2 regions of the Actinoplanes sp. NPDC049599 genome follow, and region 2 is predicted to be linked to the other one. Evidence: predicted binding sites of a transcription regulator. Region 2 holds the regulator's gene; the other holds the start of a gene.
The links. Region 2 encodes HrcA, which represses chaperone genes, less so after heat shock. Its sites were predicted from a motif close to GGTTNGCACNCTCNNNNNGAGNGTGCNAACC; they were not measured.

Region 1: a site for HrcA is predicted at 1,079-1,109, ahead of groL (chaperonin GroEL). Genes of this name have one in related genera too.

Annotation. Positions count from the first base shown of each region.
Region 1 covers NZ_JBITLX010000008.1:3,150-7,695, reverse strand. The annotation lists gene ACIBQZ_RS16670 (hypothetical protein) at 1-420, opposite strand, end outside; gene ACIBQZ_RS16675 (GNAT family N-acetyltransferase) at 1-8, shown strand, start outside; gene ACIBQZ_RS16665 (GNAT family N-acetyltransferase) at 440-958, opposite strand; gene groL (chaperonin GroEL) at 1,298-2,923, shown strand; gene ACIBQZ_RS16655 (GNAT family N-acetyltransferase) at 2,987-3,985, opposite strand; gene ACIBQZ_RS16650 (MFS transporter) at 3,997-4,546, opposite strand, start outside.
Region 2 covers NZ_JBITLX010000017.1:135,192-139,737, forward strand. The annotation lists gene dnaJ (molecular chaperone DnaJ) at 1-901, opposite strand, end outside; gene hrcA (heat-inducible transcriptional repressor HrcA) at 945-1,967, opposite strand; gene ACIBQZ_RS27210 (DUF4870 domain-containing protein) at 2,165-2,863, shown strand; gene hemW (radical SAM family heme chaperone HemW) at 2,905-4,116, opposite strand; gene ACIBQZ_RS27220 (enoyl-CoA hydratase-related protein) at 4,153-4,546, shown strand, end outside.

The DNA.
Region 1 (4,546 bases), on a different contig from region 2:
CCGTCTGAGCCGTTGCAGCCCCGGGCGCAGCGGTGCCGCCCGGTAACCGCCGCGCTCCAGCCCCGCGTGCCGCTCGAAGGCGTTGCGGGCGCCGTACGTGCCGGTCGCCGCCCACGAGTAGCCGCAGAACACCCAGTACGTCGGCCAGAACAGCGGGCCCAGCACCGCATACTGCCCGGCGTGCCGGCTCTCGTGGGCCAGCAGGCCGGACCGGCGCTCGTCCAGCAGCCACTCCGCGGTGCGCCGGGTGATGATCACCGACCCGATGGTGAAGCAGGTCGCGGGCGGCACCTTGCGGCGGTAGCCCTCGGCGACCAGGATGCCGCCCGGCCCGCGCCGGATCTTGGCGCCGGTCAGCACGGCGATGCCGAGGCCGACCAGGGTGGTGCCGTTGACGGCGGTCAGCAGCGTGCGGGCCACGGGCCACGCGGTGCCCATCTCAGGCCCGCCGGCGCATCTGGAGCTCGAGCAGGCCGGGGACGACCGGGTGGGGCACGCGCACCCCGGTGTCCTCGAAGCCCAGCCGCTCGTACGCCCGGACCGCGCGGTCGTTGCCGACCACGACCTCCAGCATCAGCTCGCCGCGGCCCATCGCCACCGACCACTCGGCCACCGCCTCGACGAGCCCGTGGAGCACGCCGCTGCCGCGGTGGGCCGGTGTGATGTACACCGCGAAGACGACCGTCGCGCCCCGCTCCTCGGGCAGCACCGTGCCGCCCGCGTGGCCGATCAGCCGCCCGCCGGGATCGGCCACGAACTGGGCCAGCTGGCCGCCTGTCGACGCCTGCACGATCCGCCGCCGGTAGTCCGCGTGCGGCCGCGCCGCCGCCTGGGCCAGCGTCTCCAGGAACGCGAGCGGGCTGTCGGCCAGCATCTCCAGCCGCAGCGCCCGCATCCGGCCGGCGTCCGCAGGAGTGACCCGGTGCACGGTCAGGGGCGGCGCGACGGTGGTCGTCATGCTGCCCTGCCTACCCGGTCGCCCAGGTGGGAGCAAGCGCGACGCGGAAATGCGACCCGGCGGGCGGTTCCGCGGCGGTCCGTTCTGCTTGCACTCGCCCCAGCAGAGTGCTAAACAAGTGATTGGCACTCGCGCCACGTGAGTGCCAGCAGGTCGGGACGGTGGGGTCACGGCTGCGGCACCGCCATCGGTGCCGGGGCACGGGACCGGTCGTCGCGGGCTATCCGGCTCGGCCTGAGGACGTCACTTCGCCAGGTGGTGACGTCCGCATGGTTCTCAACGTGCGGAAAGCGGGCCGGACCGGCCCGGCGCCGCGAATGTCCAGGAGGACAAAGCCGTATGGCCAAGATCATCGCATTTGACGAGGAAGCTCGTCGCGGCCTCGAGAGTGGTATGAACCAGCTCGCCGACGCCGTCAAGGTGACGCTCGGCCCCAAGGGCCGCAACGTCGTGCTCGAGAAGAAGTGGGGCGCTCCCACCATCACCAACGATGGTGTGTCGATCGCCAAGGAGATCGAGCTCGAGGGCACCTTCGAGAAGATCGGCGCCGAGCTGGTCAAGGAGGTCGCCAAGAAGACCGACGACGTAGCCGGCGACGGCACGACGACGGCGACCGTCCTGGCCCAGGCCCTGGTCCGCGAGGGCCTGCGCAACGTCGCGGCCGGCGCCAACCCGATGGCCCTCAAGCGGGGCATCGAGGCTGCCGTCGCGGCTGTCTCCGACGAGCTGAGCAAGCTCGCCAAGGACGTGGAGACCAAGGAGCAGATCGCCTCCACCGCCTCCATCTCCGCCGGTGACTCCACGGTCGGCGAGATCATCGCCGAGGCGATGGACAAGGTCGGCAAGGAAGGCGTCATCACCGTCGAGGAGAGCAACACCTTCGGGCTCGAGCTGGAGCTCACCGAGGGCATGCGCTTCGACAAGGGCTACATCTCGGCGTACTTCATGACCGACGCCGAGCGCATGGAGGCCGTCTTCGACGACCCCTACATCCTCATCGCGAACAGCAAGATCTCCGCGGTGAAGGACCTGCTCCCCGTCCTCGAGAAGGTCATGCAGGGCGGCAAGCCGCTCGTCATCATCGCCGAGGACGTCGAGGGCGAGGCCCTGGCCACCCTGGTCGTCAACAAGGTCCGTGGCACCTTCAAGTCCGTCGCCGTCAAGGCGCCGGGCTTCGGTGACCGCCGCAAGGCCATGCTGGACGACATCGCCATCCTCACCGGTGGCACGGTCATCAGCGAAGAGGTCGGCCTCAAGCTCGACGCCGCCGACCTGAGCCTGCTCGGCTCGGCCCGCAAGATCGTCATCACCAAGGACGAGACGACCATCGTCGACGGTGCCGGCAACGCCGAGCAGATCCAGGGCCGGGTCAACCAGATCCGCGCCGAGATCGAGAAGTCGGACTCCGACTACGACCGCGAGAAGCTGCAGGAGCGCCTGGCCAAGCTGGCCGGCGGCGTTGCGGTCATCAAGGTCGGCGCGGCCACCGAGGTCGAGCTCAAGGAGCGCAAGCACCGCATCGAGGACGCCGTTCGCAACGCGAAGGCGGCCGTCGAAGAGGGCATCGTCCCCGGTGGTGGCGTGGCGCTGGTGCAGGCCGGCAAGAGCGCGTTCGACAAGCTCGACCTGGTCGGCGACGAGGCGACCGGTGCGAACATCGTGAAGGTCGCGCTGGACGCCCCGCTGCGCCAGATCGCCGTCAACGCCGGCCTCGAGGGCGGCGTCGTGGTGGAGAAGGTGCGCAACCTCGAGTCCGGTTGGGGCCTCAACGCCGCCAACGGCGAGTACGTGGACCTGCTGGCCGCGGGCATCATCGACCCGGCCAAGGTCACCCGTTCGGCGCTGCAGAACGCCGCGTCGATCGCCGCCCTGTTCCTCACGACCGAGGCGGTCGTGGCGGACAAGCCCGAGAAGAACCCGGCCCCGGCCGGTGGCCCGGGTGGTGGCGGAGACATGGACTTCTAAGTCCAGCTCCTGATCGCAGAAAGGCGGGTCGCCTCCGGGCGGCCCGCCTTTTGCTGTGCGTCCTCAGAGCTGCTTGCGATACAGCAGGAAGACCCGTTCGACCCGGGCGTTGACGGCCCTGGCGTAGAACGGCAGCGGTCCGACCCAGCCGATCTGCACCCGGTCGTGACCGGCGGCATGCTGGTCGGCCAGGCAGCGGCGGAGCAGCAGGGCGCCGATGCCCAGCCCGCGGGCGGCCGGCGCGGTGCCCATCGGGCCGAACCAGGACGGGCGGGAGGACCCGTACGCGGCGAAGCCCAGCAGCGCGCCGTCCTTGGCCAGCGCCAGGTGACAGCCCGCCTGGTCCCGGCCCACCGAGTGGGTGATCTCCCCGCCCCAGCCCTCACCGAAGTTCGCCAGCGAGAACCGGACCAGCGCCGGCACGTCCTCGGCGTGCGCCCGGCGCACCGTGACGCCCTCCCCGGCCAGCCGCTCCTCGTCCTCGGCCGTGCCGCCGGGCAGCTCCCGGGTCACGTCCACGGTCATGTTCCAGGCCGGCTGGTCCTGCTCGAAGCCGAACGCCATGGCCGCGCAGATCGCCGGGGTGTATCGCACGTCGATGCCGGGCCAGCCGTAGTACGGCGCGTTGCCGGCGATGACGACGTCGCCCGCGCCGAGCCCGGCCAGGGCGCCCTCGATCCGGGCCACAAGCGCCCGCGCCACGCCCCGGCGCCGCTCCCGCGGGTCGACGGCGACCAGGTCGACGTGCCCGATCGACCGGTCCCGGTGCGACACCGAGCCCAGCACCACGCCGATCACCTGCCCGCCGGTCACCGACACCGGCACCCCGGAGAGCGCGGCACCGGCAGCGGCGGCGCCACCCGCGGAGCGCAGCGCGATGAACCCCGTGACCCTGCGCGGAGCGGCCGACCAGCCGTCGGTGCCGGTCGTCTCGCGCAGCCGCAGCACGATCTCGGCGGCCTCGGCGGCGTCCTCGGGCAGGTCCAGGGCGGCCCGGCAGAGGCTCACCACGGCGGGCACGTCGTCGTCGGTCAGTTCGGAGATCCAGAACTCGCTGTCCACAACCGCCGAACCTACCCAACGACCGCCGCCCGCTCCGGCGTGGTGGGCTCGAGCAGGTCGCGCCGGCCGCGTACCGGGGAGAAGAGCAGCGCCAGCGGCGCGAGCACGGCGGCCGCCGCGACGACCAGCAGGGTGGTCCGGGCGCCGAGCGGCCCGGCGAGGGCGCCCGCCACCAGCCCGCCGACCGGGATGGCCCCCCAGGACACGAACCGGACCGTCGCCATCACCCGGGACAGCAGCTCCGGCGGGCTGGCGATCTGCCGGTACGTCCGGGTGGTCACGCTGAAGATCACCCCGGTGCCGGCGAAGATCAGCACGCCCACGCTGAAGGCCAGGTAGGCGGTCCAGCCGGCCCCGAGCGGAATGACAAACGCGGCGGCGGCCTCCACGAACCCGAGAATGATCAGCCCGCGGGCGGTGCCGAGCGCGCTGGTGGCCCGGCTGGTCAGCGCCGCCCCGATCAGCGTGCCGACACCGTCGACGGCCAGCAGCAGACCGACGGCACCGGCGGGCGCGTGCAGTTCGCGTACCAGGTAGAGCGGGAAGAGCGCGTGGTAGGCG
Region 2 (4,546 bases):
TGTTCTCCTCGCTGTCCAGCGTCTTGATGGTCAGCCTGGTGCCCAGCGCTGCCGCCGTCATCGGCAGGGTGACCCGGCAGTGCAGGTCGTCGCCCTTGCGGGAGTAGACGTCGTGGGGGCGTTCGTGGATTTCCACGTAGAGGTCGCCGGCTGTGCCGCCGCCCGGGCCCACTTCGCCCTGCTGGGCCAGGCGGATGCGCATGCCGTCCTCGACGCCGGCCGGGATCTTCACGGTCAGCGAGCGGCGGGTGCGGATCCGGCCGTCGCCGGCGCAGGTCGGGCAGGGTTGCGGGATGACCGTGCCGTGGCCCTGGCAGACCTGGCACGGGCGGGACGAGACGACCTGGCCGAGGAAGGTGCGCTGGACCGACTGGACCTCGCCGCGGCCGCCGCAGGTTTCGCAGGTGGCCAGGTGGGTGCCGGGCGCCGTGCCCGCGCCGGAGCACTGGGTGCAGAGCACCGCCGTGTCGACCGTGATCGGGGCTTCCACGCCGAACGCCGTTTCCACCAGGTCGAGTTCGAGGCGCAGGATCGCGTCGGCGCCGGGACGGGTGCGGGGGCGCGGGCCGCGGGAGCCGCCGCCCGCCGCCGTGCCGAAGAACGCGTCCATGATGTCCTGGAAACCGACGAACGGGCCGGCGCCGCCGGGGCCGCCCGGACCGCCCGGGCCACCGCCGCCGCCCGGGGCCAGCGGGTCGCCGCCGAGGTCGACGATCTGCCGCTTCTGGTCGTCCGAGAGCACCTCGTACGCGGCGTTGATGTCCTTGAACTTCTCGTGCGCCTCGGGGTCGGGGTTGACGTCCGGGTGGTATTGACGGGCCAGCTTGCGGTAAGCGCGCTTGATCTCGTCGTCGGTGGCTTCCCGGCTGATGCCGAGAATTCCGTAATAGTCCTTGGCCACAGGGTTTCGAGTCCTCATGTCTGCCCAGCGCTGAGCGGTTCCGTCAGTTTTGTGCCAGCAAATCGCCAACGTAGCGTGCCACGGCACGCACCGTCGCGATGGTGCCGGGGTAATCCATCCGGGTCGGCCCGAGCACGCCGAGCCCACCAACGATCGTCGTGCCTGGTCCGTAACCCGAACTGACCACGGACGCCGCCCGCAGGTTGTCGATTTCGTTCTCGTCGCCGATCCGGACCCGGGTGGTGCTCGGCTCCACCTCGCCGATGAGCTTGAGCAGGATGACCTCCTCCTCCAGCGCTTCCAGGACCGGGCGCAGCGAACCCTGGAAGTCCAGCACGCCGCCGCGGGTGAGGTTTGCCGTGCCCGCCAGGGCGAGGCGTTCCTCACTGCGCTCGACCAGTGTCTCGAGCAGCACCGAGGCGATGCACGCCATCGTGATGCGTTTCTCCGGGGCGCACTCGTCGACCAGGGTCTGCACCAGCGGCGGGGTGTCGGCCAGCTTCTCGCCGGTGAGCTTGGTGTTGATCTTGCGGCGCATGTCGAGCACGTCGTCGGTCGCGGTCGGCCCGGGCAGCTCCACCAGGCGCTGCTCGACCCGGCCGGTGTCGGCGATCATCACCAGCATCAGGCGGGTGGTGGAGATCGGCACCAGCTCGAGATGGCGCACCGAGGAGCGGGCGAGGCTGGGATACTGCACGACGGCCACCTGGCGGGTGAGCTGGGCGAGCAGCCGCACCGTGCGGTGCACCACGTCGTCCAGGTCGACCGCGCCGGCCAGGAAGCGCTCGATGGCGCGGCGCTCGGCCGGGCTCAGCGCCTTGACCCGGGAGAGCCGGTCGACGAAGAGCCGGTAGCCGGCGTCGGTGGGCACCCGGCCGGCGCTGGTGTGCGGCTGGCGGATGTAGCCTTCCTCCTCCAGCACCGCCATGTCGTTGCGCACGGTGGCCGGGGAGACCCCGAGCTGGTGCCGCTCGACCAGGGCCTTGCTGCCCACCGGCTCCTGGGTCGCCACATAGTCCTCGACGATGGCGCGGAGCACTTCCAGCTTGCGGTCGTCAAGACTCATGTCGACCCTCCTCCCGGCTCCTGGCAACTCCGCATACTTCCTGGCACTCCGCAAAGTCGAGTGCCAGTCTACGTCGCCCGCGCCCGCCGCGCGATGATCAGCCGACAGGGCCTCCGGCACTTAGCCGAGTGTCTATTCTCCGACCTCACCCGGGTGTTGCCCTCGCCACGTTCGACGCGCGGTCCTACCGTGTGCGCATGACTGAACCGCCGCGTCCGCCCGGTGAGGGGAACCCCTCGGACCCCACCGCGCCGCTCAACCCATATTCGGGTAACGATCCGACCTCCGGATCCGCCCCGCCGCCGCCGGCCTACGGCTCCCCGCAGCCGCCGACCTACGGCAGCCCTCCCCCCGCCTACGGCTCGCCGCCGCCCACCTCGGCTCCGCCCGGTGGCTACGGCCCGCCGCCGACCTCGGGTGCGCCCGGCGGCTACGGCCCGCCGCCGTCCTCGGGCGCCGGCGGTTACGGCCCGCCGCCCGGTGGCACCCCCTACGGTCCTCCCGGCGCCTACGGCCAGCAGCCCGGCGGTTACCCGCCCGGCGGCTACGCCCCCGGCAACGACGACAAGACCTGGATCCTGGTGGCCCACTTCGGTGGCGCGGCCGGCGCGTTCCTCGGTGGCGGCTGCTCCGGCTGGATCGCGCCGCTGGTGGCGCTGCTGGCCAAGGGCAACCAGTCCCCGGTGGTGCGGGCCGAGGCGGTCAAGGCGCTGAACTTCCAGATCCTCTGGTCGATCATCGCGATCGTCGGCTGGGTGCTCACCTGCATCATCATCGGCTTCTTCGTCGGCATCGCCGCCTGGGCGATCGCCACGATCATCGGCATCATCGCCGGGGTCAAGGCGAACAACAACGAGCCGTACAACTACCCGATGACGGTCTCGCTCATCAAGTAGCGCTCCCGGTGGCGCCGGGCTCCGGCCCGGCGCCACCGGCGTCACGGCAGCAGGTCGCGGATCACCGCGTCGGCCAGCAACCGGCCGCGCAGGGTGAGGACCACCCGGCCGGCCTCGTACGCGGCCGGGTCCAGCAGGCCGTCGGCCAGCGCCCGGGCGGCGCCGGTCAGGCCGGGCGCGTCGAGCGTGTGCAGCGGCAGGCCGTCGCGCAGGCGTACGCGCAGCATCACGTCCTCGACGTGCCGGTCGGTGTCGGTGAGCAGCTCCCGGCCCAGTCCCGGGGACACGCCGTCGGCCACCCTTTTCGCGTACGCGGTGGGGTGCTTGACGTTCCACCAGCGCACCCCGCCGACGTGGCTGTGCGCGCCCGGCCCGAGGCCCCACCAGTCGCCGCCGGTCCAATACAGCAGGTTGTGCCGGCAGCGGGCGTCCGGCGTCGTCGCCCAGTTCGACACCTCGTACCAGGAGAAACCCGCACCGCCGAGGGTCTGCTCGGCGGCCAGGTAGCGGTCGGCCGCCACGTCGTCCTCCGGGTACGGCAGCTCGCCCCGCCGCATCCGCGCGGCCATCCGGGTGCCGTCCTCGACGATGAGCGAGTACGCGCTGACGTGGTCCACCCCGGCCGCCACCACGGCCCGCAGCGACGCGTCGAAGTCCTCGGCGGTCTCCCCCGGCGTCCCGTAGATCAGATCCAGGTTGACGTGTGCGAAGCCGGCCTCCCGCGCCTCGATCGCGGCCTGCGGCGCCCGGCCCGCGGTGTGCCGGCGGTCCAGGATCCGCAGCACGGCCGGGGCGGCGGACTGCATGCCCAGCGAGATCCGGGTGAAGCCGGCCTGCCGCAGCGCGCGCAGCGAGGCCGGGGTGACCGACTCCGGGTTGGCCTCGGTGGTGATCTCCGCGCCGGCCGCCAGGCCCCAGGTCTGGTTGATGCCCTCGAGGATCCGGCCCAGGTCGGCGGGGTCCAGCAGGGTCGGGGTGCCGCCGCCGACGAAGACCGTGTCGACCGGCGCGCCGGTGACCGAGGCAGCCAGCTTCAGCTCGGCCAGCACCGCGTCCGCGTAGCCCTCGCGGCTGGCGCCACCGCCCAGCTCGCTCGCCGTGTACGTGTTGAAGTCGCAGTACCCGCACCGGCTCGCGCAGAACGGGACGTGCACGTAGACCCCGAAGCCGCGTTTGCCGACGTCGCGCAGGGCACTGTCGGGCAGCGAGCCGTCACTCGGTACGGGCTCACCGTCGGGCAGGGGACCAGGCATCCGTCAAGTGTGCACGGCCCCGGTTAGGGTTCCGGCATGGAGTTGGTCCGTACCGTCACCGCCGCCGGGGTGACCACCGTGACGCTGGACAGCCCGGCGAACCGTAATGCGCTTTCCGCCCAGCTCATGCGCGAGCTGCTGGAGGGGCTGAGCGCCGCCGTCACCGACCCGGCCGTCCGGGCGGTGGTGATCTCGCACACCGGCCCGGTCTTCTGCTCCGGCGCCGATCTCAAGGAGACCGCCGCCGCGCGCGTGACCGGGCGCATCCCGGCCGAGCTGCTGGCCGACGTGCTCGCCGCGATCTGGGAGTTCCCGAAGCCGGTGCTCGCCCGGATCGCCGGGCCGGCCCGGGCGGGCGGGCTCGGCCTGATCGCGGCCGCCGACCTCGCGGTCTGCACCCGGGAGGCCACGTTCGCGTTCTCCGAGGTGC